2 regions of the Clostridium sp. LIBA-8841 genome follow, and region 1 is predicted to be linked to the other one. Evidence: riboswitches for the same ligand, from Rfam matches in the RefSeq annotation. Region 1 holds a riboswitch; the other holds the start of a gene.
What was found. Region 1 has a riboswitch for cyclic di-GMP ahead of AC2A4K_RS01010 (SpaA isopeptide-forming pilin-related protein). Riboswitches for the same ligand answer to the same signal wherever they lie in the genome.
Positions count from the first base shown of each region.

Region 2: it holds a riboswitch for cyclic di-GMP, as region 1 does, so the genes downstream of both, AC2A4K_RS05210 (NPCBM/NEW2 domain-containing protein) here and AC2A4K_RS01010 (SpaA isopeptide-forming pilin-related protein) in region 1, are expected to answer to the same signal.

Region 1 covers NZ_CM173488.1:222,494-239,509, forward strand. The annotation lists gene AC2A4K_RS00980 (sensor histidine kinase) at 1-291, shown strand, start outside; gene AC2A4K_RS00985 (ABC transporter ATP-binding protein) at 372-1,301, shown strand; gene AC2A4K_RS00990 (ABC transporter permease) at 1,285-1,989, shown strand; gene papB (PapB family radical SAM/SPASM ranthipeptide maturase) at 2,419-3,786, shown strand; gene AC2A4K_RS01000 (ABC transporter permease) at 3,995-4,690, shown strand; gene AC2A4K_RS01005 (ABC transporter permease) at 4,735-5,424, shown strand; cyclic di-GMP riboswitch class II at 5,710-5,793, shown strand; gene AC2A4K_RS01010 (SpaA isopeptide-forming pilin-related protein) at 5,856-8,024, shown strand; gene AC2A4K_RS01015 (SpaH/EbpB family LPXTG-anchored major pilin) at 8,028-9,602, shown strand; gene AC2A4K_RS01020 (class C sortase) at 9,824-10,642, shown strand; gene AC2A4K_RS01025 (RNA 2'-phosphotransferase) at 10,727-11,278, shown strand; gene AC2A4K_RS01030 (TVP38/TMEM64 family protein) at 11,515-12,192, shown strand; gene AC2A4K_RS01035 (DUF2935 domain-containing protein) at 12,457-13,368, shown strand; gene AC2A4K_RS01040 (HD domain-containing protein) at 13,777-14,748, shown strand; gene AC2A4K_RS01045 (hypothetical protein) at 14,975-15,832, shown strand; gene AC2A4K_RS01050 (hypothetical protein) at 15,857-16,018, shown strand; gene AC2A4K_RS01055 (PTS sugar transporter subunit IIC) at 16,458-17,016, shown strand, end outside.
Region 2 covers NZ_CM173488.1:1,198,549-1,215,564, reverse strand. The annotation lists gene AC2A4K_RS05210 (NPCBM/NEW2 domain-containing protein) at 1-2,569, opposite strand, end outside; cyclic di-GMP riboswitch class I at 2,737-2,823, opposite strand; gene AC2A4K_RS05205 (endo-beta-N-acetylglucosaminidase) at 3,092-6,478, opposite strand; gene AC2A4K_RS05200 (DUF6143 family protein) at 6,728-7,252, shown strand; gene AC2A4K_RS05195 (YdcF family protein) at 7,564-8,184, shown strand; gene AC2A4K_RS05190 (hypothetical protein) at 8,314-8,859, opposite strand; gene AC2A4K_RS05185 (metallophosphoesterase family protein) at 9,260-10,873, opposite strand; gene AC2A4K_RS05180 (hypothetical protein) at 11,200-11,715, shown strand; gene AC2A4K_RS05175 (L-cysteine desulfidase family protein) at 11,837-13,123, opposite strand; gene AC2A4K_RS05170 (LacI family DNA-binding transcriptional regulator) at 13,427-14,458, opposite strand; gene AC2A4K_RS05165 (sugar ABC transporter permease) at 14,477-15,367, opposite strand; gene AC2A4K_RS05160 (ABC transporter permease subunit) at 15,369-16,301, opposite strand; gene AC2A4K_RS05155 (sugar ABC transporter substrate-binding protein) at 16,375-17,016, opposite strand, start outside.

The DNA.
Region 1 (17,016 bases):
ATTAAATATGGTAGTGATGGGCAATATTTAGGGATAAAGCTTTATAAAAATAAAGAATATACCTGTGTAGAGGTTGAGGATCATGGTAAGGGGATAATAGAAAAAGAAAAAGAACTAATTTTTGAAAGATTATATACATTAGAAGATTCAAGAAGTATGGAATATCAAGGAAGTGGGCTAGGTTTAACTATAACAAAAGAACTTGTTGAAAAGATGAATGGTAAAATTAGTTTGTTTAGTATACCTAATGAAAAAACGGTATTTAAAATACTATTTCCATTAGCTAATTAAAAGTTAATATAAAAGACAGTTTTAAGACAGAAAAAAGAATTTTTACTTTGCTATACTTTTCATTGAAAGGAGAGAACTTCATGGATGATATGTTAAAGATAAATAATTTAACTAAAATATATAACAATAATAAGGTTATTGATAATGTAAATATGAGGATAAAAAAAGGTGAAATATATGGTTTTCTAGGTCCGAATGGAGCAGGGAAAAGTACTATTATGAAAATAATTCTTAATCTAGTAAAGCCAACTGAAGGTGAAGTTTTAGTATTTGATAAAGATTCTAATAGAGATAATTTTGATATTTTAAAAAGAATTGGTTCTCTCATAGAAAGTCCATATTTTTACGATAAGTTAACGGCAAGAGAAAATTTAAATTTACATTGTGAGTATATGGGATATCACAATAAAGAAAGAATTAAAGAAGTTTTAGATTTTGTTGGTTTACATAATATCGAAAAAAAACGTGTTTGTGATTTTTCATTAGGAATGAAACAGAGACTAGCAATAGCTAGAGCTATAATTACACAACCTGAATTTCTTATATTAGATGAGCCTATTAATGGATTAGATCCAGAGGGAATAAAAGAAATGAGGTTGATAATAAGGGAGTTAAATGAGAAGTATGGAACAACAATACTTATTTCAAGTCATATTCTATCAGAAATTGAATTGATAGCAGATACTATTGGGGTTATAAAAAATGGTAGAATTTTAGAAGAAATTTCTATGAAAGATATGCAAAAATATAACTCAAATTACATAGAATTAGAAGTTAATAATCTAGAAAAGACTGGATACTTAATTGAAGAAGAATTTGGTATTAAAAATTATAAAATAATTTCTGAAAATAAAATTAGAATCTATGATTTAACAGTATCCAAAAATGAAATTTCAAAATTAATGATTAATAATAATATTGAATTAGAAAGTATAAGTAAAAAGGAAAGCACCTTAGAAGAATATTTTTTAAAGCTTATTCAGGAGGCAAACTATGTTTCATTTGATTAAGCTAGAAATAAAAAAATATAAATTATATAGATATGTTTTACCAGCTGTTATTTGTATTATTGGCGTTATAGCTTTTTTAACAATGTCTTTTATAACTACTTTAGTTGATTCAAGACAAGCTATGGATACATATGAAAACACTTTAAGAATGATACAAGTGATTATGACACAAATATTTATAATATTTTCAGCAGTATTAACGACAAAAATAATAATGGATGAGTATAAAAATAGAACTATTTTAAATATGTTTACTTATCCAATAAATAGAAAGAAGATTATTATAGCAAAACTATTAGTAATTATATTATTCACAATGATAGCTATATTAATTGGTGATTTAATATGTACAGCTTATGTAATGATTTTAGATTCATTTGTAAATGTAGTAAGTGGAAATTTTGATTTAAAATATTTTCTTATAGGAGTACTTCTTACAAGCGTAGCTATGGGAGGAATTTTATCATTAATTCCTTTTTCAATTGGTATTATATTAAAAAAATCGGGGGTGGCTACTTTAATTACTTCAGTAATAATAGCAGTAGTATTACAACCTATAATAATAGGCAACTCTAGTTTATTAAGTACACTTATTAAGTTAATAATAGTATTAATAATAGTTTGGGGTATAAGTTTCTATGTTTTAAAAAATCAAATAAATAAAATAGAAAATAATTATGTAGATTAAAAATAATAGTGATTTTATATAAAGATTTAATATATAACCATCAGATTATCTGATGGTTTTTTATATTTGTGAGAACAATAAAAATTTTTTGCAAGATAATAAAATTATATGTAAGTTGATGGCTGAATACAAAATATAAATTGAAAAATTAATAAAAAAGAAAGTTTTTAGACAGTTTTACAATATAAAAAAGAAATATTTAATTGATATACTAGTTATTGTTATATATACAAAAAATAAACAACAAGGGAGAGATATTAATGTTTAAACAAGTAAATCAAAATGCTAAAAAAGAGAATCGTTGGCCTTGTATGCTTTGTGATGAATGGTCATGGGATGTACTTAGCTAAAAAAATCTAACAAAAAATCACTTTTTATTTAATAAATAAAAAGTGATTTTTTATATGAGAAAATATAAGGAGTTTATACATGAATAACTTTGATAGAGTTTTAGAATTTTATCCATTTAAAATTTTTAAACAAAATAATAAAATTTATTTATATACTATTAATTCAAATGGATTATTTGAATTAGATTATAGAACTTTACTTTTAATAGAAAATGAGGGGAAAAGTATTAAGGAAGCTTATAATAATTTAAAACATTTATTTTCTAAAAATGAATTTATAGAAGTATTAATTCAAATGGAGCAGGTAGAATTCTTAAAGGGATTTGAAAAAATATATAATAATGATACTTATCTTTTAGATAAGAAATTATCTTCATTAACATTAATGGTTATTCAAGAATGTAACATGAGATGTAAATATTGTTATGGAGATGGTGGCGAATATAGTGACAAAGGTAAAATGAATAAGGAAGTTGCTTTAAAGGCAATTGATTTCTTAATAGATAATACAGATGAAAGAGAATTATTAATAGCTTTTTTAGGGGGAGAACCTTTATTAAATTTTAAGTTAATTAAAGAAGTCGTTAATTATTGTAAAATAAAAGAGAAAAAATACAATAAGAAATTTTCTTACACAATTACAACTAATGGAACAGTTATTAATGATGAAATAGAAGAATTCTTAGTAGAAAATAATATTTCTATTCAAATAAGTATTGACGGTGTAAAAGAAAAACATAATGAAAATAGATATTTTAGTAATAAAAGAGAATCATACGATGAAATAATAATCAAAACTAAAAATATAAGAAAATATGATAAAATTACTGCCAGAGCAACAGCTACAAAAAATAATTTGAATTTTATTGAAATATTTAACCACTTAAATTCATTAGGATTTAAATGTATTCCAATTGCTTTAGCACAAAATTTACTAGATGATAATGATTATAAAAAAGCGACTGAAGAATATGTAAAATTTATAAATTATTTTGAAAATTTAATAAAAGAAAAGAAATATTTTGAAATAAATAAATTTCCAATGTTAAAGTCAGCTTTAGAGAAAATAGAATTTTCTAATAAAAGATCTTTGGGATGTGGAGCGGGTAGAAATACATATGCTGTAGATATATATGGTAATTTATTTCCTTGTCATAGATTTGTAGCTAACAAAGAATATTGTGTTGGAAGCATATTTAAAAAATTTAATAACATAGATAAATTTATTAAAAAATTCAATGTTTATAGCCATAAACAATGCGAAAATTGTTGGGTGCAAAATTTATGTCTAGGTGGATGTCCAAATGAAAATCTAGTTAATACAGGTAATATTCAAACTTCGAGTTATCGTAATTGTAATTTTACTAAAATAATTTATGAGGAAATAATTAAGTTATATTTACGTTTAGATGACGAAGATAAAAAACATATTTTTGAAAATATTTAATTTGAAAGTTATAAGTTTTAAGAGAGTAATTATACTCTCTTTTTTAGTTTAAATTAATAAATAGATTAATAAGTTGCTAAGAATATAAAAAATGTTGAAATTAAAAATTAATATAAAAGATAGTTTTAAGACAGAAAAAAGAATTTTTCTATTGATAAACTAATTAATAGAGAGATTAGAAGTTTTTTACTTATCAAGGAGGAGAACTATGTTTCATTTGATTAAGTTAGAATTAAAAAAATATAAATTATATAAATACATATTTTTTGCTTTTATATGCATAATTGGTATCTTGACATATATAACAATAACTAATTTATTTACACAAAAAATTATAGAAAGAAATACTACATACGAAATGATTTTTTGGATGGTTGATGTAATTGTTATAGGAACATTTGTTATATTTTCAGCAGTATTAATGACAAAAATAATAATGGATGAATATAAGAATAGAACCATTCTAATTCTTTTTACTTATCCAATAAACAGAAAAAAGGTTATTTTGGCAAAATTAATAATAGTTATTATATTTACAATTATAGTTTTACTAATTGGTAATTTAGTATGTACAGGTTATATGATAATTTTAGAATCAGTTACACAAGGAATAAAGGGAAATTTTAATTTAAGACATTTTATTATAGTGGGCCCTATTATAAGTGTAATCATGGGAATAATTTTATCATTATTTCCTTTTGTAATTGGTATTTTGAAAAAGTCGGGTATAGTTACCATAGTTACAGCAGTAATAATAGCTGCGTTTATGCCTAAGATAATATCTAAAAACACAAATCTAATAATCAATGAAAAAGCTATATTTATTGAAATTGCTGTAATTTTAATGATTTTAGTTATATCAATGTTTTATGTTTTTAAAAAGGAGATAAATAATTATAGGTAAGAAATAATGTTTAGAGACTGATAAATTTTGAAAGGATAAAAAATATGTTTGATTTAATTAAGTTAGAATTTAAGAAATATAAATTACAAAGATATATATTAGCGGCTATTATATGTATAGTCGCAATAATGGCTAGTATGACAAGTGATTTTGTAAAAGATTCAAATAGAGCTATAGATACAGGAAATACAATGTTACGCAATTTAAGAATGAGTATTATGATTGTAACAATAACGTTTATAATATTTTCAGCAGTACTAACAGCAAAAATAATGATAAGTGAATATAAGAATAAAACTATTTTAGTTATGTTTACATATCCAATAAGTAGGAGAAAAATTATTATATCTAAAATGCTTATAGTTGTTGGATTTACTATGATATCTATATTAATTGGAGATTTAGTCTGTTCTTCTTATATGATAATTTTAAATTCTTTTACACATGTAATATATGGAGAATTCGTCTTTGAAAATTTCATGATAGTAGTACTTTTTATAAGTATAATTATTGGAGGTATATTATCATTACTTCCATTTGTTATTGGAAGTATAAAAAAATCATCAGTAGCAACTTTGGTCACCTCAATAATAATTTCAATATTAATACCAATAATAATAGGAATAAGTTCTAATATAAGAAATTTAGTTGTTGTGTCAGTTTTAATAGGGTTAGTAATTGTGGGAATAACTTTTTGTTATATTCTTATAAAAAGTGATATAGTAAATAATTAAATAAAGATTTATGAAAAACAACTCAATTAGTAATAGATTAAAAATTCATTTTTAAAAATAACTTTAATAAATTAAATAAAATGAATTTGTTAAGAAATTTGTTGTTTATTTAGAAATATGGTAACTAAATATAGGAATAAATTATTAATATTAATTATTTGTGATTAATATTAATAATATGTATTCGGAAATTTTACATATATTTTGACAGTTTTCCCAAAATGATGTAGTATACAAGACGAATTCAATTGACCTAAAAACAATTAAAAAGTAAATAAAATGAATACAAATTATAGAAACGTTGAGATATATCCTGTATCTGGGCATCTGGGATATATTGAGTTATTGATGCAACCGGCTATATTTATAAAAATTTATAAATATTAGTCGGTTTTTTTATTTTTAATTTTATTAAAGAAAGGAGGAGTTCTGTGAAGCGAAAGAAAAAGTATTTTATTACGGCCTTAGCAACATTTATTTCTATGCTATTAAGTATAATCTCACCTGGAGTTCTTGTATTTGGTGAAAATTCAAAATTACTTCAAGGTGATGGTGGTGTTGAAATTACAAGTGCTACTTTCCAAAGTAATACTGTCTCAAAAGATATAATCAATACTTTACAAATTGACTATAAGATTTTAGATAAAAGCAAACTAAAACCTGGCGATAAAATTGTTATTGAATTTCCAGATATTTTTAAGGATATAACACCTGTATATTCCGATGCACATTTTACCAGTTGTACTAATAAAAATGGAGTAGTTACTCTAATATTTAATGAAAATGTAGAAAAAGCTGTAACAGGATATCTATCTATACGTGTCACTGGAAATAGCAATATTAGACAAGGTGTAAAATATCCAGTTAACATTGATTTAAATGGACAAACTAAAACAATAGATGTAACAGGTAACGAGTCTCAAGGTGGGGGTTCTGGTAAGTATCCACTTATGTACAAAACAGCTAATTTACCAAACGCTGCTATAGATAAGGATGGGGTAAAGCAATATTATGGAGAAATAACTGATAGAAACAAGCCTATAACATATTATATAGAAATAAATTTAGGTGATGGTATAAATCCACATACTAGACAATATTTAAATAATGCTAAATTTGTTGATAATATTCCAAAAGGAATGGCTTTAGATACAGCAAGTATACATATAAGGAGAGATAGTTTTTCTGGGAAAAGCACAGATGCCACACAAGAGTTTTGGGACAATAATAAACTTAAAGCTGATACTAAATCTTTGGAAGTAGATTTTGGAGATATACCATATGACCATTACTTTATTAGTTATAATACACTTGTTACATCTACTGAAGATGGATATTTAAATAATGCAAATTTATATTATGACAGTGAATCAAAAGATGTACCTTCTAGTCATTATTCAAGATTATCCAAAGATGCAGGTGCTCTAAACGTTTACAAACATGTAGATAAAACAAATGTAACCAATGATCCTAATGATCAAAAAATTAAATATCAAATTAAATTTGATTCTTATGGACATTTTTTAAAAGATACTTTAAATATTGTTGATACATTAGATTCTAGATTAAGTGATATTAAAATAACATCTACTGATCAATTTACTACTAATTTTGATGAAACAACAAAAAAACTGACTATTAAAAATGATAAAGCGGCTATAGATCCTAATGATGATGCTTATATTACTATAGAAGCAAGTATGAAAAATGTTAAGCCAGGAGATGAGGTTAAAAATATTGCATATGTAAATGGCAATCCTACCAATGAAGTTTCTACTAAAAAAAATCCTTTAGTAGAAATAATCAAAATATCTAAAAATGATGCAGAAGCCACTTTACTTGATGGAGCTATTTTTAAACTAACAACTAAAGATGGCAACCCTGTTAAAGATGTCTATGGTAAAGAGATTACCAATATTATAAGTTCATCAGAATCACCAATAACACTAGAATTACCTTATGGTGATTATAAATTAGAAGAAACTAAAGCACCAGATGGATATAAACTTGGTCAGATACCTATTAAATTTAATGTGAATAATCAAAGTAAGGTAGTTAAAGTAGTTGCTAAAGATGATCCACTCCCAACTACTTGTAACTTAGTTATAAATAAAATAGATGAAAAAGATGATCCTATTTTAGGTGCTGAATTTGAATTAGCAAAACAAGACGATCCTGAAAATGCTTTAAAATTTAGCTCTGAACAAGACAATTATGAAATAAATGAAAATGGAACTATAAATTTAGTACCTTTAGGAAATGATGCATCTTTTAAAATTAATAACTTACCTTATGGTAATTACATATTAAAAGAAATAAAGTCTCCTAATGGTTATAAATTAAGTGAAGATATTTATATAACTTTAAACTCTGAAGAAAGCTTTTATAAAATAGGAGAACAAGGCGAAAAAATAATTTTAAATAAAAACTCGGAAATAGATGGATATAGTATTTCAGTAAAAAATATCCCAAGAATAATATTACCTGAAACAGGCGGAAGTGGAACTTTTAAATTTTATTTAATTGGAATTACATTATTAGCAGGGGTATTAATCTTGTTAGTTAGCACTAAATTTATTTTAAAAGAAAGGAAGAATTAATAAATGAAAAACAATATTTTAAAAAAACTTAGTATCTTTATGTCATTCATGTTTATTTTTATTGCAACATCAATCCCTGTATTTGCAGCAACACCATCAATTTCTAAGAATGCACCAACTACAGGTAGTATAACAATAGCAAAAAATGGGGCAACTTTTAATGCATATAAGTTATTAGATGCAACCCAGAGTGGAGATGCTTATGAATATTCACCAACTAGTGAGTTTAAAGGATTTTTTAATAATTCACAATATGGTTCTTATTCTGAAAATGATATACAAAATTTAGATGCAGAACAAACAAAACAATTTGCCGTTGATTTACATAAATATGTTACTGATAATGATGTATTAGGACAAAAACTTTTAGAGGGACAAGAAAATACTGTTAATTTAGGATATTATTTAGTAACAGAAACTTCAAGTGATTCAGAGGGGGCTGCTGTTGCTTCAGGACCTATATTAGTTTCAGTTCCAGAAGTTTCAGGAGATACATGGAATTATAATGTGACTATTAATCCAAAAGATAATACTCCTGCATTAGAAAAAAATATAATTGAAAATAATGAAAAAGTTAAAACTTCTTCTGATAATATTGGAGATGTTATAAAATATCAAGTAAATGCGACTATACCAACATATGAAGCAAATGCGAAAAATATAATGTATAAATTTACAGATACTATGAGCAAAGGGTTAACATACGATGAGGCTACTGGATTTAAAATAACTTCAGGAGATAAAGTTTTTAGTAGTCCAGAAGATTATACTTTAAGTTCACAAAAACAATCAGATGGTTCAACAGTGATTACAATTAATTTTGTATATGATAATATAAAAACTTATGTAGATACTGGTTTAACATTAAATTACCAAGCTACTTTAAATAATGAGGCAGTTGTTAGTACTGTAGGAAATCCTGGTAATCCCAATACTATAGAATTAGATTATACTAATAATCCAAATGTTGAAAATAGTTATAAAACTTTAACTGATAAAGTTACTTCTTATACTTGGGGATTTGGTATTAAAAAAGTTGATTCAAATGATAAGTCTAAAGTTTTAGCTGGTGCTGAATTCTCAATAAAAGATTCTAAAGGAAATGTATTAGCATCATATACATACAATAAAGATGGACAAGTAGTTCCTCTTACAGGAAATGCAGTAACTGACTCAAATGGTGTTACAACATTCACAGGATTAGAAGAAGGAACTTATATTATTACAGAAGAAAAAGCTCCAAATGGATATAGTCTATTAAAAGATCCGATAGACTTAAGAATTACAGCTAACAAAGATATTAGAGGTAATTATAATGGTGCTGCCACTATAAATATTTCTAACATCAATGAGGCTTCTAGCATAATAGATGATATTTCAGAAAAAGATGGAAATACTTTATTTAATGTTCAAATAGAAAACTATGAAGGATTCTCTCTTCCAAACACAGGTGGATTTGGAACAACAGGATTCATAAAAATAGCTATTATCTTATTAAGTGTGGTTTGCGTTCTAGCTATATTAGGGCTTGGATACATTAAATTAGAAAATAATAAAAAAACTAAAAATAAATATTAAATAAAAGGTTTGTTTTAAGCTAAGTCTGAAGAACTAGCTAAAACTTAACATTCACCTAAAACATAGCCTAAATAAAAAACTTCTTTTTATAATGTAAAGTTTATTCTATATAATCCTTTACTTAAAAAGAAGTTTTTTTATGAGATAATATTTATATTTGATGCATTATATTTAATTGAGGAGGTGAACTTCATAGTAATTTTATTACTATGAAAAATTATTTGAAAAAGCTAAGAAAACTATATTTTTTTATTTTAATTTTAATTACATTAATTGCCTTAGGATTCTTACTATATCCTAGCTTTTCTAATTACATAAACAATAAAATGGCAGTTTCCACAATTTCCGATTATACAAAAAAAATAAATAATGTTAATGATGAAGAACTTAGTGGTTTAATAAAAAAAATTAATAAATATAATCAAGATTTATTCAATGGAACTGCAGACAATAATCTACCTTCAGATTTAAATATTGAGCAGGGGAGCGTATTAGGATATATAGAAATTCCTAGTATAAATATTAATTTACCTATATATTTTGGAACTTCAGTAGATACATTAAAAAAGGGGGTTGGAGTGTTAGAAGGCACTTCTATTCCAATTGGTGGAGTAAATACTCATTCTGTATTGTCTGCTCATACTGGTCTGACAAATCAAAAATTATTTACAGATATAGATAAATTAAAAGAAGGAGACATATTCTATTTACATGTTTTCAAAAAAGATCTTGCTTATAAAGTAGATCAGATTAAAGTGGTAAATCCTAACCAAATTGATGATTTAAAAATAGTTAATGGTAAAGACTATGTTACTTTACTAACTTGTTATCCTTATGGTGTTAATACTGAACGTTTATTAGTAAGAGGAGAAAGAACTGAATTAAATTCAAATCACGCAGATGATATTCCAAAAGAAATAAGCACTTTTAATCATTCAAATCAAAATCTTATATTAATAGTAATAATATTACTTACAATAATATTATTTATTTTCTTAGTATTTTTAATCATGAAATTTAAATCTAAAAAGAAAGCTTAAATCAATATAAATATTTCTATGTAAGCGCGACTAGATTAAGTTATAATAAAGTCAATTTATATAGATGAAAGTTGGTAATTGAGGATGAAAAATAATGATACAAAAATAAGTAAATATATAAGTTTAATATTAAGACATAAACCAGAAGAAATAGGATTAGAATTAGATGAGCATGGATATTTAAATGTTTCAGACTTAATAAATGGATTAAATAAATCTTGGAAAGATTTTAATATGGATGACTTAGAAAGAATAGTTAGAGGAGATTCAAAACAAAGATATTCTTTTAATGAAGATAAAAGTAAGATAAGAGCCAATCAAGGTCACTCAATTCCTGTAAATTTAGAATTAAAGCCTATTAAACCTCCTAATAAACTATATCATGGTACTGGAAGAAAATATTTAGATTCTATTTTGAAAAATGGACTTATAAAAAAGGAAAGACAGTATGTTCATTTATCAAAGGATTTAGAAACAGCAAGTATTGTTGGCAAGAGACATGGAGATTTAGTTATTTTAGAAGTAAATGCAGAAGATATGTTTAATAAAGAAATTAAATTTTATTTATCTAATAACAATGTATGGCTTTGTGATTATGTACCTGTAGAATATATAAAAGAATTAAGAATAGATTAAATTATATGCCAGACTTTTAAAGTTAAAATGTAATTCAAATTTAATATTATTATAATCTCTAACATATAAAATTAAGTTATAATGTATGTAAAAAATTACAATAGATTTACATAAAAAGAGTTAATGTGGTTAAAGTTAGGTTATATATAAAGTATTATAGGGAACATTAACATAAACTAAAGCCATAAATTTAAAATAAACTAGTTAAGGAGGAAAATCAAAGATTTATTTAACTTATGAAAAAGAAGATTTTAATAATTTTAAGTATATTAGTTTTAATATTTACAGGAATAACTCTTTATTTAACTCGAGAGCAGATAATAGTTTTTTATAAATTGATTACTAATGGTGAGGTTATAAAGAGTTATATTGAAGGGTTTGGTGCTTGGGCAGCTTTAATATTTTTTATATTTCAGGTATTGCAAGTTGTTATATTTTTTATCCCTGGAGAAGTTATACAAGCGGCTGGGGGATATATATTTGGTACATTAGAAGGAACTTTGCTTTCATTCTTTGGAATTGCAGTTGGATCAGCGGCTTTATTTTATATATGCAAGAAGTTTGGAAAGAAGTTAGTACAAAAATTTGTACCTAAAGATATGTATGATGGCTTAGAAAAAGTATTGAATAGTCCTAAATTTAAACTGATTTTAGTAATATTATTCCTTGTACCAGGTGCACCTAAGGATTCACTTATTATGGTTTGTGCTCTGAGTAACATAACAATGAAAAATTTTATAATATTTTCTATGCTTGGAAGAATACCAGCCTTAGCTGTTTCATCTTTTATGGGAGCAAATTTAGCACAAGGTAAGATTGTTACTGTGATAGTTGTTGGTGTAATAGCACTAATAGCTTGTGTTTTAGGAGTTATATTTAGAAAAGATGTTTTTAAGTACATAGAAAAGCTTTAAAGTTATTTTATTTAAATTACCCCTTTCTGAAGAATAGGGGTAATTTTTTTAGGATATTAAAGGCTAATATTTATGAATTACGGAATAGCTATTGATAAACTAAAAGTCTTATAACTACTATGTTATAAAATATAAATCTATTTAGTATTCTTAAATCTTTCAATCCAATTTTATTAGAAATAATATAAAAATATAGGTTTTATAATTAAGAACATAATGGTTCTTATAAGAGTATAATATAGAAAACTTGTATTGGAGAGAGCTATGATAACTAGAGAGAAGTATGTTACATCATCACTAGAATTACATCTTTTTTTTGGGAGAATTATGAAGGAACACTCCCTATTTTTAGAGGCTGGATTTACACCTAAAAATTCAAAACTTGCTAAAGAGGCTGATAGGTATAAAGAGAGTTTTGAAAAGCTTCTACTAGAGGTGGTCAAATTAAGCCAAGGAAGGGTTAGACAATCAGTAATAAATTCTGGAGAAGTTTTTACTGAGTATACTTTAAGTGCAGAAAAGAAAACAGAATATTATACAGGAATAAACATTAATTCTAAGATAACATTAATGCAGGAAGATTTGGAATGCGCAACTATAAAGAATATTGATTCTAAGGTGATAAGCTGTGTAAAGAGTATTAATAATAGAGCCTTGAAATTATTGGATGGACTAATAGAATTTAAAATGAAAATTCTAGATGGTATGTTATGCTGTAAGCTGTTTACAGTAAATTATCCATTACTTATTGAACATATAATACGAGAAGCTAAATTATATCGTTCATATATAGAGGAGATTGAATGTAATAACGATATAGATAATGGTAATGTTAAAGAAACTGAACTATTTTGGAATCAAATTATGATGGAGCATTCTTTATTTATTAGAGGATTACTTGATCCAAGTGAAGCTAAATTAGTAAGTACTGCAAATGATTTTGCAAATGAGTTTAGCGAATTAATTGAAGAAGCAAGTCATGCTATGGAAATGACAATGCCTAGTGTTACAGATGATACATTAGCAGAAACAATTAAGTTAAGAGATTTTAAAAAGGCTGGTACAAAAGGAATACTTGATTGTGAGATAAGGTCTATAATAGTACCACTTCTTGCTGACCATGTACTAAGAGAAGCAAATCACTATGTAAGAATACTAGAAAGCTATGAAGACTAAATAATGAAATTTATCTTTAAGTAGAATATTATAAGAGTTAGTTTAAAAACTAGCTCTTTTTGTATTTGAAGTAAATTAAATATAATTATTCGCCAATTGTGAGTTTTAAATTAAATAATACTGATATAACAGTAGTTGCATCAGTAAATATGTATTATTTAAATTTTTAATGTCTCTAAAAAATAAAAAAGGATTAATAAGTTTGATAATAGAATTTTTAAATAAAGAAAAAGTAAGTATATTGTATGCTCGCTTTTTATTTTAATTTTAAATATATTTGAGAATAAAATAATAAAAGCTATGTTATTATTTTATTAATTAAAAACAATAATTGATTTAAATAAGCTACCTTTGAATGGTAAAATGTTATGATTTAAGTTTTTATATTAAGAGAAATAGGAGGGGAACATGAAGATAAAAGATGTAGTATATGGTGAGTTTGTTGTTGAGCCAGTATTAGAGGAACTAGTAAACACAAGGGAAGTTCAGAGATTAAAGAACATTCATCAAGGGGGAGCTAACTACCTTGTTAATCCAGGGTGGAATGTTACTAGATATGAGCATTCAGTTGGAGTAATGTTATTTGTACGCCTTATGGGAGGAAGTATAGCAGAGCAGGCAGCAGGATTATTACATGATATATCTCATACTGCATTTTCTCATGTTGTTGACTTAGTAGTAGGCAACAAAGAAGAAGATTATCATGAGAAAATATTCGAAAATGTAATTGAGAATTCTGATATTCCTAAGATATTAAATAAATATGGTTATGATCCAAAAGAAATACTTTATGATGAATCAAAATGGACTATCTTAGAAAGAAAAGCACCAAAATTATGTGCTGATAGAATTGATTATACATTAAGAGATATGTTTAGCTATGGTGTTATATCAAAGGAAGAAATTAAACCCTTTTTAGATAGTTTAAGAGTAGTTAATGGGGAAGTTGTTATTAGTTCTATTGAAAGTGCTGAATGGTTTGTTGATTTATACTATAAAGAGGTTATAGGCTTATTTATGAATCCTCTTAGTATATATTCTAATGATAGATTGTCTAAAGCAATAAAGGCTGCTTTAAAGGTAAATGAGATTACGTTAGATGATTTATTAGAAGATGATAATTACGTGTTTAATATACTTAAAAGTTCTAAAGATGAAGAGGTAATGGCTTTTGTTAATCAATTAAATTATGATGCTAAAGTAGTAGAAGATAGTGAAAATTATGATATATATCAAGTAAATAAGATAAGAACTATTAACCCAGGTTTAGTTATAGAAGATAAAGTTTATTTAGCATCAGAAAAGTCAGAAAAAGTTGAAACATTAAATGAAAATGCTCTAAAAACATGTAAAGCGGGAACTTACATTAGAATTTTATAATAAAAAATTATGCTATATCAAAGCCTGTGATAAAACTCATAATATATTTCAATTATGAGTTTTGTTAATTGATTTTGATATAGCTTTTTTATTAAGTAAAATTTGTAAATTTGAAATTATTATACATATAGTTGAAAAAATATATAATTCAAAACTAGATATGCGTAAATAAATAGTATATATGATATTATTTCTTCTATAATTTATTTTAAAGGGGAAAGAGGATATGAGAGCGATAGATAATTTTAGGAGTGAAATTATATCTTTAGAAAATGCAAAAAGGTTTTTGAATGAACAAGAATATGAGAATTTTATAAAATTTAACACTGAGGTTAGAGAAGAGTTATTAAGAAATTTATTAGAAAAACCAATAAATGAATTTACAGAAGTAAATGAACTTTATTTTAGGTGGAAATGGTCAGAACTATTTAATAAGCTATATGGAAAAAATGAGGTGTGTCTTTTAGAAGTAGCATCTGGAGATGCTGATATGATTCCTCAAAGTTTATCAGTTTCAAATCCAAATTCAAAATATATAACAGCAAACATGAATAAGGCTTTAAATGAGAGTCTTATTAGAAAAACAAAAGATTTAAATATAAGTTTAGAGCTCATCGATGATGATGCTGGGGTTATAAATGAATATATAAAAGAAAGAGAAGTTGATATAATAGCATTTCAGCATGGAGTAAATGATGTTCTTCAAGGAATCTTATGTGCTAAAAATGATGTTGATACAGTAAATTGTGATTGGATGGAATGTTTACCTAAAATGATTGAATTAGTTAAGAGGGAAGTGGCAAATAAGAGTTTTAATGAAAGTTTAAAAGAACCATTTTTAAATTTATTAAAAACTTTAGATTCCGTACTAAAACCACAAGGAATTATAGTCATAAGTCATTATATGTTTCAACTAGATTTAGATTTAGGATATCCTAGAGAAATATTTGAGGACTTAATACCTATAGTAAGAGCATGGTTACTAGATAATGATGAATTTGAAGAAGTTTTTTATGATGGATTTCATAATCAATGGTGGATTTTTCTAAAACAAAAAATGAATTCAGATTTTATTAGAAATTAAAGCTTTGTTTAAGGGGATACTTAGATGTGGTTATTTGAGAAATTGATGTTTTTATGGGATTTAGTTGATGGAATAAAAGATATTTATGAAACTTGGAAAGAAAAAGATGTAAAAATTTTATCTAAGATAATTTGCATGATAATTACTTTAATATTTATTTTTATAAGTATAAAAATATGGGTGTAATTTAAGTGCTAAAATAATTATTAATGTCACAAGATTATATGGATATATATTATTATAAAGATATAAATTTAATTGAGAAGTTTTATACTTTGTTAGTTGGAGTAAATAAAACAGCATATAAGTAAATATTTCAACCAAATAATAGGAGAAAATATGCAACAGGGAAAAGTTGTAATATTTTCTCCTTTATATTTAAAAATTTTCATTTTATTAAAAAAATGTTTAATTATTTTAAAAATTAGTATAAAATGATAAATAACCTTAAAAAAATATAAATATTAAGTTGGATTTAATATTTATAAAAGTAATATTAAAAAATAAATTATACAAGTCCATGGAAGATTAAAAAATTAATAGGTAATAATACAATTTATTATAAATATCAATCAATAAACATTTTTAAGAAAAGGTTTTTTAAAAACTAAGGAGGAAAAAATTTATGCAAGTTTTAATTGGGGCAGGACTTTTATTAATGGTTTTAGGATTGTTTACTTTATTTAGTTACAAAGCACCACATGGAATGAAGGCTATGGGAGCATTAGCAGGAGCTGCTTGTGCGAGCTTTCTAGTTGAGGCATTTCATTCATCATTCTTTGGAAATATTCTAAATATAGAGTTTTTGAAGAAGGTTGGAGATGCTAATGGAAGCCTAGGAGGAGTTGCAGCGGCAATTCTTGTACCACTAGCTTTAGGAGTTTCACCAGTTTATTCAGTTTTAATAGGACTATCTTGTTTAGGATTAGGAATATTACCAGGATTTATAGCAGGTTATTTAATGTCATTTGTAGTGAAATTCTTAGAAGAAAAATTACCAAGTGGTTTAGATTTAATTGTAATAATAGTTATAGCTACACCTCTTACAAGAATCATAGGTGATTTCACAACACCAATAGTTGATTCTACTTTATTAAAAATTGGACAAGTTTTAATAGCTTCAGCAGATTCTAATCCAATAATAATGGGAATAATCCTTGGTGGAATCATAACAGTAGTTGCTA
Region 2 (17,016 bases), 980 kb from region 1:
TTCTTTCTCTATAAAGCTTATTTAAATTTGGCCAATAATTCTCATCATACATTTGTAATTGCCAGAATAATCCTAAGCTCTCAAAGTAATGACCATGCACAAATTCTTCATCTCTTTCATTTGGTGCAACATTTGGATAAATCTCTGATTCATAAGGTATTCTATTATCTATGTTGTTAAACTGTACACCCATATGCATAGGAAGCATATTATTAGTAACCTCTCCCCAAGTGCGTCCATTAGTATCCATTCTATGTCCTATTTCGTGTATAAATCCCCAATAACCACCTTTTATAGAATTTGGATTTAACATAGCACTCATAGCACTTTTTTGAACTCCAACATGATCTCCAGAAGCATACATTGCTCCAAAAGGTTGAGCTAATCTCATATGCTCTTTTATATTTTTAGGATTATTAACTTCACTACTTCCATCAAATCCATAGTATTTAAATAGCTCCGCCATTGTTTGATCCCAGAAAGTTGTAGTCTCACTAGGTTTTACTCCTTGATTTATATATGCATCATAGGCTCCAGTTGTAGTTCCTGATAACGTCATTCTATCCGAGTCAACCTCAGCTATATCAAGAACTTTATTAGTTCCAGCTGCATTGTCTTCATCTAGCTTTTTCTTATATTCCACTAAGAAATTTTTAAATTCCTCTTCATTATCACCCTTTTTAAATAAAGGAAATCTTTGAGCACCCTCAATCCTTATAATAGGTGCTTGTCCCTGTTCCTCTGGAGTATATGGGTTTTCTATGTATATAGACCCACCTGGTTTAGGATTACTCTTATAGTTTCCATCCCTATTTACTGTTGGAACAGTTATTTCATTAATTCCAGTATGTAAATTAACAGTTTTTCTCCAACTACTATAACTTCCCTCATTTTGTGAAAAGATTAATCTTGGCATTGGTTTTCCTGCTTCAGCATTGACATAAACTTTTAATTTATCTCCTGGTAAGGCATAAAGTCCTGTTACTTGGAAATTTTCTCCCATACTAGACATGCTTAAAACTTCACTGCCGTATCTTGCTAAATCTCCATATTGAGTAGCAACAAACTTTGTATTTTCAGAATCAATTTTATTGTTTAATATGTCTTTTGCTATATTTAATCTTGATGCTAATTCATCTTTTAAAGGATGATTTTGAACTTCTTGTTCTAAATTATTTATGTATTCACTATTTTTAAATTCTGGTTTTAAATCTGAATAAGTTTTATCAGTGAATATATTTTCAACTTTATCTGCTAACTCATCATTCTTATAAAATTTAAGTTCTGATAAAGTTGCCCAATTCTGATCAGATTTTTTAAACACAAACTTTAATCTCTTAAACTCAGCTTCTTTAAATTTCGCTTCTATAAAGCCACTAGTTTTAGAATAAGAGCCTGTTGCTACTAATTGATATGTGTCTCCTTTAGATGTAGTTGAACCATATATATCAAATTGCTCTGCAAATCCTTTATTATCACTAGGTCTTGCACCATACACAACTCTACTTAATTTAACATTGTTTTTAAAAGTAACTTCTACTTCATTATTAAAGTTATTTCCATTTGCTCTTCCAGTTTCCCAATAAGTTTTTAAGTCTCCATCTATTGCATTCTTTACGTTTTGAGAAGAATATTGGCCTCCATTGTTACTTATTGACTCTATATTACTTTTATCTATTTCAAAAAGTTTATTGTATTCTTCATTATCTTGTAAATTAAACTTCTCTACTTTAGCTTCTTCAGCTTCGATTTTACTGCTTTTAAGTATTCTTTTTGCATTTTCTATGTCTTCTTTAAAGGAATTATATAAAGGGTGTGTTTTTGCTTCCTCTTCTAAAGCATCTAATTTTTCTACTGTATTAAATTCTTCACTAACCTGACTTAGTGTATCATCTTTAAATAATCTATTCATTTTATCTAAAACATCATCAGGCTTATAAAGCATGAATTCTACAGCACTTGCCCAATCTTGATTTGCCTCATCAAAAACAAATTTTAAACGTTTAAACTCAGTAGGTTTAAATTTTATTTGAACTATATCACTATTTGATTTTGAATAATCTCCATCACATACTAATGTGAAATCATCTCCACTTTCACTTGTTGAAGCATACAATTTAAACTTTCTAGCAAATCCTTTACCCATGGCAGAATCACGTCTTGCACCATAAACTATTCTGTTTAACATCGTAGGTTCAGTTAACTCAATTATAACTTCATTCTTGAAGTCTGTTCTATTTGGAGTTCCTGTTTCCCAATGTGTTTTAAGGTCTCCGTCTATAGCTTTGTTAATTGATGAACTTCCATATTGTCCCCCATTATTAGTTATTGACTTAATTTTTTCTCTTTCAATTTTGAATACTTTGTTATACCCTTCAATGTTTTCATTGTTTAGCAAGTCAAATTTTTTGACTGTAGCATCTGTTGAATTTTCTTCTCCAGTTCCTTGAGTTTCAGTTAATACCGCCTTTTCCTTTTGCACTTCGTCTGCCAAAGTTATGATAGCTGGTGTAGAAAAGCTCGATATTACTGCCGCTACAATAATTAATGAAATTTTTTTCTTTAACATAAGTGTTTTACCCCCTACTTTTTTAGCTGGTTATCCAAAAAGAATACATCAAAAAAGGCTACTCCTAAATGAGTAGCCAAAAATGCATAAAATTACATAGAAATAAGCAAATCATACTTAAAACTATTAAATATTAATAAAACAAAATGTATAATAAATATATACCTTTTGGCAACTGGCTAACATTGTTATTTAAAACTTTAGTCCCTATAGCTTTGCGTCCTTAGATTTCTCTAAGTTTGCCTATTGAATTTTCTGTAAGGAAATAATAGCATATTATTTACAATTTTCATATAAAATTCACTTACTTTTTCATATTTTTATAACTAAGTTAAAAAACAACCCATTTTTTTATTAAATCGCAAATAAAATCCATTATTATTTAATACTTAATATCCACTTGTATACTTTTAAAAATAAACTTAAAATTTCCTATTTTTAAGTTACTACTAAAGATAAAATAAAAAAACTAATGTTATATTAAATAACATTAGTTTTTTTATTTAATAACTATTTTTCACTTTATCTAGCTGTTCTTAAAGTTAATGATTCTTTTTGTGACAGCTCTCCATTTGAATATTTAGCTGCTACTTTAAAGTTATATATTGTATGTCTATTTAACTTTTCAACATTATACTCAGTAACATCTTTTTCAACCTCTGCAATCTTTTTACCATCTTTGTAGATTACATAACCTTCTAATCCATAAGTTGATTCTGGAGCTTCCCATCCTAACTTTACATTTTTTTGTTGAACATCTAAGTCTTTTAGATTTCTTGGTGCTTCAACTTTTACTTCCATTTCAAATTCTCCAAAACCATTATACTTAACTTCATATCTAACAGCCTTTTTACCTGGACTCTTAACTTCTAATATAAAAGAGCCTCCATCCTTATTTACTTCTATTCTATCTAATATTGCAGAACTTTCTCCTGAGCCAACTTTAACTGAAGTCTTTTCTGGAAGAAGTGAATCCATACTTGAATATAGACTTACTATATCACCTTCACCTAATCCTTTTATTTCTAATGTCCCATAGTTTGATGATTCCACAGTAGTTCCTGGCGCTACATATGGTCTTAATTCATAGTTTCCTGGAATACTAGTTTCATCCCAAGCTTCATTTTCATATTCAACGCTCATTCTTAAGCTTTCTTCTTTTCCATCTTCAGCTATAGCATAATAAACTCTTCCTTCTTCACTACCTAAATCTAAATCCTCGAACTTAGCCTCTCCATTTCCATCAATAGTCTTAGTTGCAAAAGGCTCCTCATCTCCTATTGATTTATAAAGATTTACTGTTTGTCCTTCTTTTCCTCTTGTAATAGTTACATAATCCTCTGCTCCAAGATTATTCTTAGCACTTACAAATCTCATAGGAATATAATCAACTTGTTCTGTGTAAGTATCCTCAAATAATTGGAATTCATATATTCTTATTGCACCCCATGGTGAATTTCCTGAATCATCTATTCTTAACCTAAAATGTTGAGAAGTTACTGGCTCTACTAAATTTCTATCAGTAATGGCATCAGTATTTCCTCTTACAGTATCAACTGGCTCATAAGTTTTTCCACCATCATATGAAACCTCTAAGGCAAAATCATTTGTATTAGTATCCTTGGCCTCTCCACCTGCTTCTCCATGCATAACAACCCATCTTTGAACAGTTTTTGGCTCTCCTAAATCAACATTTAACCATCCTGAATAAGCATTAGTCGCACACCATTTACTATTATTTTCTACAGTGCCGTCAACAGCTTTCATAGCAGGTTCTCCACTATTTTCTCTACTTGCTGTTACTGGTTTATTTAATGCAAAGTTAACAGGTTCAGTATTATCTGGAACCTCAGTAGCATCATGAGCTATTCCCCAATCAAAAGTAATACTTTGACCTGTTCCTCTATTGTAATTAACATCAACAGGAACTACTTCTATTTCAAAACTCATTTCTTCTCCATGTCTTTCAAAATCTTGAACATAATAAGCATCATTTGGAGTTGCTCCCATAAGTTCCTTTGATCCATCTGGTTTAATTCTATATATTTCATAGAATGCTAAGTCTTCTTCATTTCCATTCTCTAATCCATTCCAATAAATTCTTGCCTCTGCACTATTAGCATGGTGAACCATTGATTCTTCTAAAACAACTTTACCAGTTTTTAACCCCTTATTATTTGCTTCTGTATCCTCTATAGATAATTGACCTATATTTATATTAAAGTTTTCTATATCAGTTTGACTTTCAAATCCTAAAGATATTGCAGAAATAGTTTTACCAACATGCTCTCCTAAAGGAATTTTAACTTCTGTCCATTCCCCATTGCTATTTTCAGTAACATCAAAGAATGTAAAGTTTTCATAATCATAATTTTCTCCAAAACATAATCCAACTTTCATATTAGGAGCTGAATCTGTTTTATAAACAATTGATAATTCTGTTGAGTCCTTTTCTAAGGCTAAATCTGTACTATAAAGCTTAATATGATTTGGATTTTCAGCTTCTAAATCTCCTTGAATTTTTAAAGAAGAACCTCCATTATAAGCTGTTTTGAAATCAAATTCTGGAGTAAGCTTTGACCCATTAGACTCAACAATCCATCTCCAAGTAGGAAGATATTCTTGAAGCGCTCTATAATTCCACTCCTCATCTCTTGAAACTTCTCCATCTATATAATAATCTTCTCCATGTCCTAAATTAAAGTTTGTTACAAATGGTAAATCATTAACTGCTGATCTATCTGGAACATAGTTTGCTAAACCAACCCAAGAAGAATTAGTATCTGACTTTGAAGGATCTCCTGTTGGTCCAACCCAGAATTTTTGATCATGATTATAGAAATCATAAGCATCTTTAGCCATTGAGAATGTAGAGTTTGGACAATACATAGCCAAAGAAGTTCTAAGCTTATTATTTTCATCTAATAATTGATCAACTCTAAAGTTTGTATTATATGCGTTTTGTTGAACATCTAATCCTGCATAAACATCATAAGGACTTCTTCCTAGCCCTCTAGCTGTATCAACAGTAGTATCAATCTTCCATTTGCTCCAGTTATAATTTAAGAAAAACTGGTCAGTAGTCTTAACATCTCCATTTTGGAAAAATGGTGCATTTCTATCATTTAATGAATCCTGATAAGATACATTACCTGTAGAAACCATAGAATCATACCATCCAATAACTATATTAGGATCTTTTTCTCTAATATATTCAAGCATTTCTATCATTAAATCTGCATCATTTTTATTACATCCATAAGATTCTTGGTTAAAGAAGTATCCATCAAATCCATAATAGTTAGCCATTTCTATCATTTTATCTGCTACTGGGAAATTTCCATTTTCATCTTTTTGAATAAACTCTCTAACTTGCTCAACATGTCCTGCTCCAGTTCCCCATGGGAATCCTATAGTACCTAAAACAGGAACTCCATTCTTATGCCCAGCATCTATTACATCTGCTGTTGGAATTAAGAATATTCCCTTACTAGAACCTCCCCAATAAACATAAGAATCTATATATTGCCAATATGAAAATACATAAGCATTAATTGATTCTGTTCCTTGAACTGGTGCATTATCTGTTAGCGGATTAGTTAAAGCACAATTCATTATTCTAGCCTCTGGATGAGCATTTTGATTTACTATGTTACCCATAAATCTATCTTTTCTTTCAATACTAGCTCTATTATATTTAGCATCTGGATCACTCTCTGGCGTCCAATTTAATAAATCATCAATGCTATACCCTTGTCCAAGTGGAGCTAATGACTCCTTTTGGTCATATGGAGTGTTTTGAGAAGCCTTAACTTCCTTAGGTGCTCCTAAAGTAAATAAGGATGTTGTTACTGATGCTAAACATAGCACAGATAGTAATCGTTTACTCATTATACCTTTAAAATTCATCCTTCCTTTTCCCCCTTAAAACATAAGTTGTAGTAAAAATGTACTACTTTATATTTATATTCTTTAAAAAATAAATTATGCTTTAAAGAAATAAATGCTATACATAATCTAAAGTTTTATTTCAAAATTATTCCTTTTAAATATAAGACTAACTAAACAAAACTAAAATATGTAACCTTGATGAAAACTTAAACATATCATATTAGTGGAAAATCCTTTTTAAAATATATTATAATTTAGGTGATTATTATGCCATGTAAAAGAATCGATAATAATAATACATTAATCCCATATGCTTTATCCCAATCAAGAAGAGGAAACTATTTTATAGGTCAAACTCCAATATTGACTGGAAGAGCTGGACGTGTAATAGGATTACTAAAGAATCCTTCTAATTCAGGGATTAATATTTATTTAAATGCTATAACATTAACTAACCGTTCACGTAATAGTATTTCAGGCTTATTTTATCTTAAATCAAGTGCTTCAGGAAATAATAGTAATCTTGTAAGTCCTTCAAACCTAGCTATCACCCCAGAACCAACGCCTAAAGGAGTAATTCAATATTCAACTAATATTACTCCTCCTATTGACGGTATTCCTGTATTTACTAGGATTATTCAACCATTTTCAACTTTAATAATTGATGGAAGCCAAATTATCCTTGGGCCTGGGGATTCTATAGTTGTTTCTTTAAGAGAAATTAGGAATACTTGTGAAATAAATGCTATTGTTTCCTTTGAATGGTGGGAAGAGAGAACCTCCATTTGTTGATATACAAAAGATGGTCATTCTCTAAAATATTAAAATAAGGCTTTTAATTAAGTTATACAAGGAACATTCATTATAATTAATTCTCTCTTTATAAACTTATATAAAATATTTTAATTAATTATATATGAATGTTCCTTAAAAACTTATTTAGACTAATTTCTCACTCCTTTAACTAATCTTTATAACTTGGTTTTATTAAATTGTAATATTTTTTTCACTTTTAAATCATAACTCTGTAAGTTCTATATGAGAAAATATTTTTAAGGATAAATATTACATTATTAGAAGGTAAAAACAAAGGAAGTGATAGATTGATTAAAAAAAAGATTTTTACTGGAATAGCTGTTGTAATAGGATTGCTTATTGCAGCCTTCATTATTTTTGAAGTTTTTTTAACATATAAAATGATAACTTTTAAAAATATAAGCCAACTTAAGGACGTAGACTATGAAATAATTTTAGGTGCTGGATTAGATGGAGACAAGCCAAGTCCTATTCTTCAAGAAAGACTAGATGAAGGATTAGCGTATCTTAACCTACACCCTGACACCAAAGTAATAGTTTCTGGTGGTCAAGGAAGTAATGAGTTAATCCCTGAAGCTGAGGCTATGAAAGATTTTCTTGTTAGTAAAGGAATTAATCCTAATAGAATTATAGAGGAAGATAAATCTAAATCCACTTTTCAAAATTTAGAATTCAGTGACAAAATTCTTGATGAAAGAAATGCTGGTAAAGATGAGGTATTAATAGTAACAAGTGATTTCCACCTATTTAGAGCTATGGAAATTGCAGATTACTTGGGTATTAAAAATGAAGGGCTTCCTTCAAAAACACCTATAGTCCTTAGAGTTCAATATATGATTAGAGAGTTTCCCGCTATGATTAAATTACTTTTACAAGAGACATTTTTAGATGCTAAAGATATTGTTTAATAATAATCTTATATTTTAAATTAATGTTGATTTTTAGCTACCTCTTAATACATATCTAAAAATCAACAATAGTTTAAAATAAACCTAATAATAAAATAGATAAGTAAATATCAAGTAAAATCTTGATATTTACTTATCTTCTTTAAAATTATCTATTTTTGTCTTTAATATATTTATTTCAGGGCTATTTTCATCAACTCTTTCTATTTTAACTACAATGTATTTAGCTTTTTCCATATCACCTCTTCTTATAGCTTCATTGGCTTTATCTGAAAAATTTTCTATTATATATTCCTTACATTCTTCTATTTCTTTGTTACTCCTACTCCTCAAATCCCCTGATTCATCAGTAATTTCACTAAAAACATCTATGGCATCTGAATATCTTCTTGCTCTTTTTAATTCCAAACCCCTATCATAAAGTTCATTTTGTTCCTTATCAAATTGCATTTCATCTATTTTTTCACATACTATAGTTGATTTGTGATCCATAATCTTGGCTTTATCCAATAATACTTCAGCTGTCTTATACTCTTTATTATCAATAGCCTTATTTGCATTCTCTATAATATTATTAAATCTTTCTTCTGTTAAATTTGTGTAATGCTCAGATATAGCCCATCCCCCTAATCCAAAACATCCAATAACCAATAAAATTTTAATTAACCTCTTCATCTCCTCATCTCCACATTCAAATATATACAAATATATCAATTTATTAACATTTTATTCATCTTCATTATAACACACTCTTGAAAACGTTTATATAGAATTTTTTAAAATATCTATGTTTTGAACTAGTGTTGATTTTTACCTGAAACTGTAAGAAAACTCAATTAAAATTTGTAAGCCTAACCTTCTATTATACTTATATTAAATTATCAGTATTTATTATTTTTTCGCAGTTAAATTTATTTAACCTATATATTATGCCTTCTTAACATAAATCTTTTCTTTTTTATGCTATAATTCTCTATTTAAATAAGCTGAATTAAATATTAATCAAATAAAAAAACAGCTATGTAATTAAATACATAACTGTTTTTTCTCCATTTTCATAATTTAAATTTCTGTTTTAACAAGTAAAGGAATATGCATTTCTAAAGTTTCTATGATTATCTTTTTCTCTATCAACAATAACTACTGTATATTCCTTATTAGGTTCTAATCCGGTTATTTCTTTGCTTCTTTCATTTAAGTCAATCTTACAATATTCTTCTCCATCTAAAACTATATAGGCAGGCTCTATTTCCTTATCTATAAAGTCCTTCCAAGAAATTATTATTTTATTAGGTTCCCTCTCTATTCTAAAAGGAGTATAGGCTGTTTCTAATTCAGCACTTCCTAATACTTTTTCATAAATCTTAAGCTCATCAATTAATAGTTCCTTTATCGCCTCTTCTTTAAGGTTAGTTGATTTTAAAATTCCACTTATAAAAGTTTTGTTTAAAGATATCTCATTTTGACTTTGTTCCTCTTCATGAACCAACTCTCCATTAATATAAAACCTTAATTTTCTTTCATTGCTTTTAGTTACCCCTATTTGGTACCACTCTTCATAATTAATCTTACTCCAAAATAATAAAGTAAATTCATCTTCTCCAAGTGAAGCTATTAAATTTTCCTCTTTAAAAATACCTTTATTAATTAGTTCTTTTAAATTTTTTACTTTTAAAGCTTGTCCTCCATTAATTCCTTGAACAAACTCTCCTTCAATATTAACCAAACTATTATTATAAGATGATTTATCTACTAAAGAACCACCATCAAAATCAATATCTAAAACCTTTGCCTTTTTATAGAACTTAGAATCTAAATCAACTATATAGTTATAATCCTCCATCCATTTATGTTCTCTATAATCATATAAACTTATTTGAACTTTGTCCTCATTAACACTTATATGATATCCAATCTCTCCTCTAGAATCTCCATAATCATTTGAACGAAATCCCGGTACATCAACCATTATTCCATATTCAGTTTTTAAAACATCTAACTTTCCTAATCCATTATGAATATGACCAGTAAACATTATGCATTTAGGATGTTTTCTTAAAACTTCTTTTAAGGCAAAATCTTGAACACCCACATCCCATTCATTACTATTCCAATAAGTATCTCTTAAAGCTTGATGTAAAAATAGAAATACTGGTTTTCCTTCCTCTTCTCTTTCTCCCATAGCTTTATCTAACCAATCAAGTTGTTCCTGTGAAATATATGAACGATCTTTAATATGCCATTCAGTATTAAGAAAAATAAAATGATATCCCTTAATCCACTTATCAAAGTATATCTTTCCTTCTGTTTCTCCCATATATTCTCTATTGTATTTCATATATAAACTATAAGGTTCATTCCAAGTATCTTTCCATCTGACTTGATGATTTCCTATGGCAGTTAAAATATTAAAATCTTTATTATGCTTATCTAATATATCAAAATAAGTTTTAAATTGATATTCCTCACCAGCTTCTGCGAAGTCTCCACAAACCATAATTCCAGAAGATTTTTTAAAATCATTTTTAACACATTCAATTGTTTTATTCCACTTGACACTTAACTCATCTTCCATGCTATCACTAACAATATGAATATCACTAAAAACATCAAACTCAAGTAAGCCTTCTTTTGGAATCTCATGACTCTTATAAAAACCAAAGTCTTTTCCTAAAATCCTATTTACCATATATTCACTCATATAAATCAATTGCTATAAAGCCTATAAAATTATAGCAATCTCTCCCCCCCTTTAATTTCACTCTTTCATAAAATATACATTTCACTTTTACTTTATCCCTTATCTTTAAAATTGTATATTGTCTATTCCTACAAACTGATAAATTCACAACTTTTCTATTTAACTCTTTACTTGTGTTCATAAAAAGTTTATATTAATATAGGATTAGTTAACACTTTATTCAAAATTGTACAATAAAACCTAAACTTTAAGCTGTTAATTATAAAATATATTTTTCATATACAATATTTATCTATAATAAGGAGTTGAAAAAATTGAATACAACAAACAAATTTAAAAACACTATTTCAACATTAATTATGATTGTTTTATCATTTTTAATAATTCGTCTATTACATAATATTTCAAAGGGTATTGTTGGTTTAATCTTTGGAGGGAAATTACAATTTAGTCATGGAATTTCTGTGGTAAATGCTAATTACGGAAACTTTTCTTATGTAATTAATCTTATAATTGGTATTTTAATACCTGTATTATTTTTATTTGCTCTAGTACTTATATTTAATAATTCATTAAGAAATGGCTTATACCATAAGTTTACCCTTATATTTTTCCTATGTTCAGTTTTAAGTATTTCAATATACTTAATATTCTATCCTTTCATTTCATTATTTACTGATCTTGGATTACATACTGAACTAGATGAATTAATAGAAATAACAGGAATAAATCCTTTAATTATCTTACTACTAGCTTTACTAATAGTAGCTTTATTAGTAAAACTAGCTGCAAGAAAAAACTTATTTAAACATATACACGCTTCTAAATAATACAAGACTGTATCACAAGTAACTTAAAATAAAACTTATAAATATATTCCGAGAATTATTAGATATTCTCTTCATACTATTTATAAGTTTTATTATTTAAAGTTTTGATACAGCCTTATTTTTATTTATTATTCTTTTTCTTTTCAAGCATTATGTTAAGTATGGTATCATCAACATTTTTAAATCCCTTTTGAATTAAAGTTTCTATACTTTCAATAGTTTTTTCTACATCTTTAGAAACTATTCCATCATTAGATGTTGCAGATATTCCATTCATAGCCAGGTTTGCACATTGAATTGCTGCGTTTGTTCCTGTAGCAATTTTTAAGGCACAAGTTTCCTTTGCTCCATCACATATCATTCCTGAAAGATCTGAAATCATATTATTTATGCAATAATTTATATTTTCTAAACTTCCTCCAAGTAAATAAGTTATTCCACAGGAGGCTCCTGTTGCCCCTGCAAGTCCTGCACCACATAAAGGAGAAAGTCTTCCCATATGTTTTTTTATTCTAATTGTAACTAAATTACTTAAAACTAAAGCTCTTGCTAATTCTTCTTCAGATTTTCCTAAAAACTTTGCTGTTTGGGCAACTGGTATTGAACAGGCTATACCTTGATTTCCACTTCCCGCAGTTGTCATTATAGGCATTGCACATCCATCCATTCTGGCATCTGAAGCCGCTGCTGAGGCTGCAATTATTTTATTTGATGCATCATTTGAAAATAAGTTGAAGTTTCCTCTTTCAAGTATTTTACTTCCAACTTGAAGACCATAATAACCATTTAGCCCTTCTTCTGAAACCTTTTCATTCATCTTTGCACTTTCTAAAATAAATTTTATATCATTAAAATCAACTTCTTTAACAAAATTGTATATATCCTCTATTCTAAATAATTTATAATCCTCTTCAAGCTCTTCATTGGATTCCTCACTATTATTATCAACTATAACCTTATCATCACACTTAACTAAGGTTACATTAGTATGAATATCTTCTATGATTACCGTAGATTTTGAATTCTCTGAACAAAGCTCTACTTCTATGTAAAGAGCTTTATCAATATCCTTTTGCTTTATATTTATTATATTGCTCTCTACAATTTTCTTAGCTTTTTTAAGTTCATCCTCTGTAAAATTAGATAATATAGTTAACTTCTTATAGGACTTTTGAATTGAGATTCCTAAAGCTGCTGCTATTTCTATTCCAACTCCACCTGTTCCAGGTATTCCAACTCCTAATGCATTTTTTATTACGTTTGTACTTAAATAAATATTTACCTCTTTTATTTCTCCATTTAAATGTTCTGCTGCTATGGATGCTGCATAAGCTATTGCTATTGGTTCTGTACATCCTTCTGATGGCACTACTTCTTTTTTTAGTGTTTTTAAGTATAATTCTCTCATATTCTCACCTTCATCCCATTTAATTTACATATTAATTATATCACTTAAAGAGTTTATATGTAATCAATTACAGAGCTCTTTTTCTATTTATTTAAAAAAATAATTAATAGCTATGTTTTAAGTAAAAAAGGTTACATCAAATTTATGACAAGATTAACGCTCTTTATCATATTACTTGATATAACCATTCTCCACTTCTGTATTCAATTTATATTGTAGTCACTGATCTAAGTTTCTGTATAAACTAATTTTATTTTTATATAATTTATTAAAACCCATTAAAACTTTCATCAATTTTAAAAGTTAATTAAGTGCTTTTCCAAACTCTTTAATTGTAGACTCCCTCTCTAATAAGTTTGTCTCTATTGTTATATTCTTATTTTCACTTTTTTTATTTATTAAATCTAATAATAGATTTATGCTCTCTTTTGCTAACCTTTCCTTTGGTTGCTCTATGGTTGAAATCCCTGGAAAATAATATTTTGTTATATCCATACCATCAAAGCCAAGTAAGGCTATATCTTCTCCAACTTTAAGGCCTTTATCTGTTATGGCCTTGGCTGCTCCCACTGCCATAATATCTGAAATTGCAAATATAGCAGTTACCTCTTTACTTTCTTCTAGTAATTCTAAAGTTTTATTATATGAATGTTTACAATCATATTTACCATACTTTATATACTTTTTGCTTACTAAAAACTTCTCCTCAAAAAGAGCTCTCTTATATCCATTAAATCTTTCTATACTTATTCCTTTGTCATCCTCATCTCCTAATAATATAGCAATATTCTTATGTCCCTTATTAATTAAATACTTTACACCCTTATAAGCAGAGTATCTATTTTCAACCTTTATAGTAGAAATTGAATCTATATGTTCATCAATTAATACATCTGCTGAAGTGAAAACTATAGGAACCTTTATTTCATTAAATAGCTTGCTGTCTACGTTATAAAGCTGAGCTCCTAAAGAAATTATTCCTTTAAGCTTATTTTCCTTAATTAAAGACAACATGCTCCTTATTTCTTCAGTTTCATTTTTATATTCTTCCTGTTGGAGTATCATAAAGTAACCCGCTTTTGAAATTTCTTCTCTAATATAGTTAACAATCTCTGAAAAGAACGGATTATATACTCCTCTCACAAATACACATATATTTCGTGTATCATTCATCTTCAAAAGTCTAGCACTATTGTTAGGAACATAATTATACTCTTCAATTATTTTAGTTACTTTTCTTCTAGTTTTATCGCTTACATCTGAGCAATTATTTATTACTCTTGAAACAGTTCCAACACCAACTCCTGCTATTTTAGCTATATCCTTAATTTGCATAAACTCTCCTAAATCTCTCTACTCTTTTACAGCACCAGCTACTAAACCTTTTGCTATAAATTTTTGAATTGATACGAATATAATCATTATAGGAACTGTTGAAACTATTGAGGTGGCTGCATATATAGGCCAACTTGTAGTAGATCCACTATTCATCATACCATTTAATCCAAGCATTAATGTTTTTACCTCTGGAGCTTTTAAAAGTGCCGCTGATATCATGAATTCTCCAAATACTCCTATAAATGAGAAGAAGAAGATTACTATAAGCATAGGTACTGATAATGGAAGAATTATTTTCATAAATATTTTAAAATGAGATGCTCCATCAACATATCCTGATTCATCTAATTCCTTAGGAATTCCATCAACAAACCCCTTCATAAGCCATATATTATATGCACTTGAACCACATAAAACCAAGATTAAAAAAGGAATATTATCCATTCCAAATGGTAATTTATAAGCTATTGATAATATAGCTGGAATTGCCATTGTTGCAGGGAACATTTGAAGTATTAAAAGTGTCATTAGACCATACTTTTTACCGGCAAACTTTAATCTACTAAAAGCATAGGCTGCTGGAAGTGTCATAATAACTTGTACTATTGATACAGAAAAACATATTATTAAACTGTTCTTGATCCAAATTAAAAAATCTGTTTCCTGAAAGATATGTCTATAATTATCAAAAGTTACAGCCTTAGGAATTATTCCATTCTCATAAAAACTTGTTCCAGGTGATAAAGATGCTGATATTATTGCCCATATAGGAAAAATTATTATAATGATAGATATCCATAAAAATACTCTACTTACCCAAAGCTTAACCTTTCTCTTTTTACTTATTTTTTTCTTATAAACTAATGGTGTTGCTACTTCATTATTTCTTATAACATTGCTACTCATATTAATCCACCTCTTTAAACTGTCCTGATGCTCTCATTTGAATAAATGAAATACCACCAACAATAATAAACATTAATATTGATAATGTTGCAGCTAATTCAAACCTACCAAACTGAGTTGACATCTTATATGCCGCTGATCCTAAAATATCCGTATATCCTGCAAATGGTGATTCTGGTCTAACTGGACCACCTTTGAATAGTAAGAATGCTACTCCAAAGTTACCAAAGTTCATTGCCCATGAACCAATTAATAATGGATAAGCTGTTCTTGTAAGACATGGAAGTGTAATTTTAAAGAATTTTTGAAATTCATTTGCGCCATCAATATCAGCAGCTTCATAATATGTATCTTGAATTGATGATAACCCTCCTAAGCATACATTCATCATGTATGGGAACCCAATCCAAATACTAACTAAGATTAAAGCTAATCTTGCTGGACCTACTTTCGTAAGCCACATAACTGGCTCTTTTATAATATGTAATTGAAGTAAAACTTGATTTATAGCCCCATATTGGCTATTTAATAAACCTTGAAATGCTATTATTATAATTGTTGCAGGCAATGCCCAAGGTAATATTAATAAACCCTTATAAATAAATGATTCTTTCATATCTTCATTGGATAAAACCATTGCAAAGATCAATCCTAAAGCAAAACTTCCAAAGGTTATCACTGTTGCAGCTACTACTGTCCATCCAAAAACAGGTAAGAAAATCTCTTTTAAAGGACCTGTTAAAACACTCTTAAAGTTTGCTAAACCAACAAACTTCCAACCAGTATTTACAGTTTCTATATTATAGTTAGTAAATGCAATTATTATTGTTAATGCTATGGGTATTATTGACAATATAAGCATACTTATAAGTGCTGGTGCTAAAAACTTTGAAGCAGTTAAATTGTCTTTATTCTTACTTTTCTTTCTCACCATAAATTTCTCACCTCAATGCTAATTCTAAATTCTAGATAAAAAGGGGAATTACTTCCCCCTTAATATCTCTATCTTATTGTTTTTGTACTTCTATTCCTTTTTTAACTCCAGATACAATTTCATTTGCAACCTCTTGTGGATTTTCTCCTTGAAGTACTCTTTGAATATTCTTTAATGGTTCCCAAACAGCATCCATAGCTTTAATATTTGGCATTGGTTCTGCATGTTTAACTGATTCTAAGAATCCTTGAACATATTCATTATCTTTAACTTCTTGTTTATCTAACATAGCTTTAGTTACTGGAATTTTTCCTTTTTGATATAATCCTTCTTGAGTTTCTTTTACTAAGTAATCTAAGCATTCCCATGATAAATCTACATTTTTAGATTTTGCGCTAACAAAAGCACATTGAACTCCTGACATTGGTTTAAAGTCTTTACCATCTATTGAAGGAATTTTAGATACACCAAAGTTAAGCTTAGCATCCTTTAATCCTTGTATATCCCAAGGTCCTGATATATAGAACATAGATTTTCCTTCTTTAAAGTTTGTTAAAGCTATATCTCCACTTATATCTGCTGGCATAAATTTATCTTTAACAACAAAGTCTTGAAGCATTTGTAGTCCTTTAACAGATCCTGCATTATTAAGACCTATATCATTTACATCATATTTACCATCTTTTTTACCAAATATGTATCCACCATTTGTTAA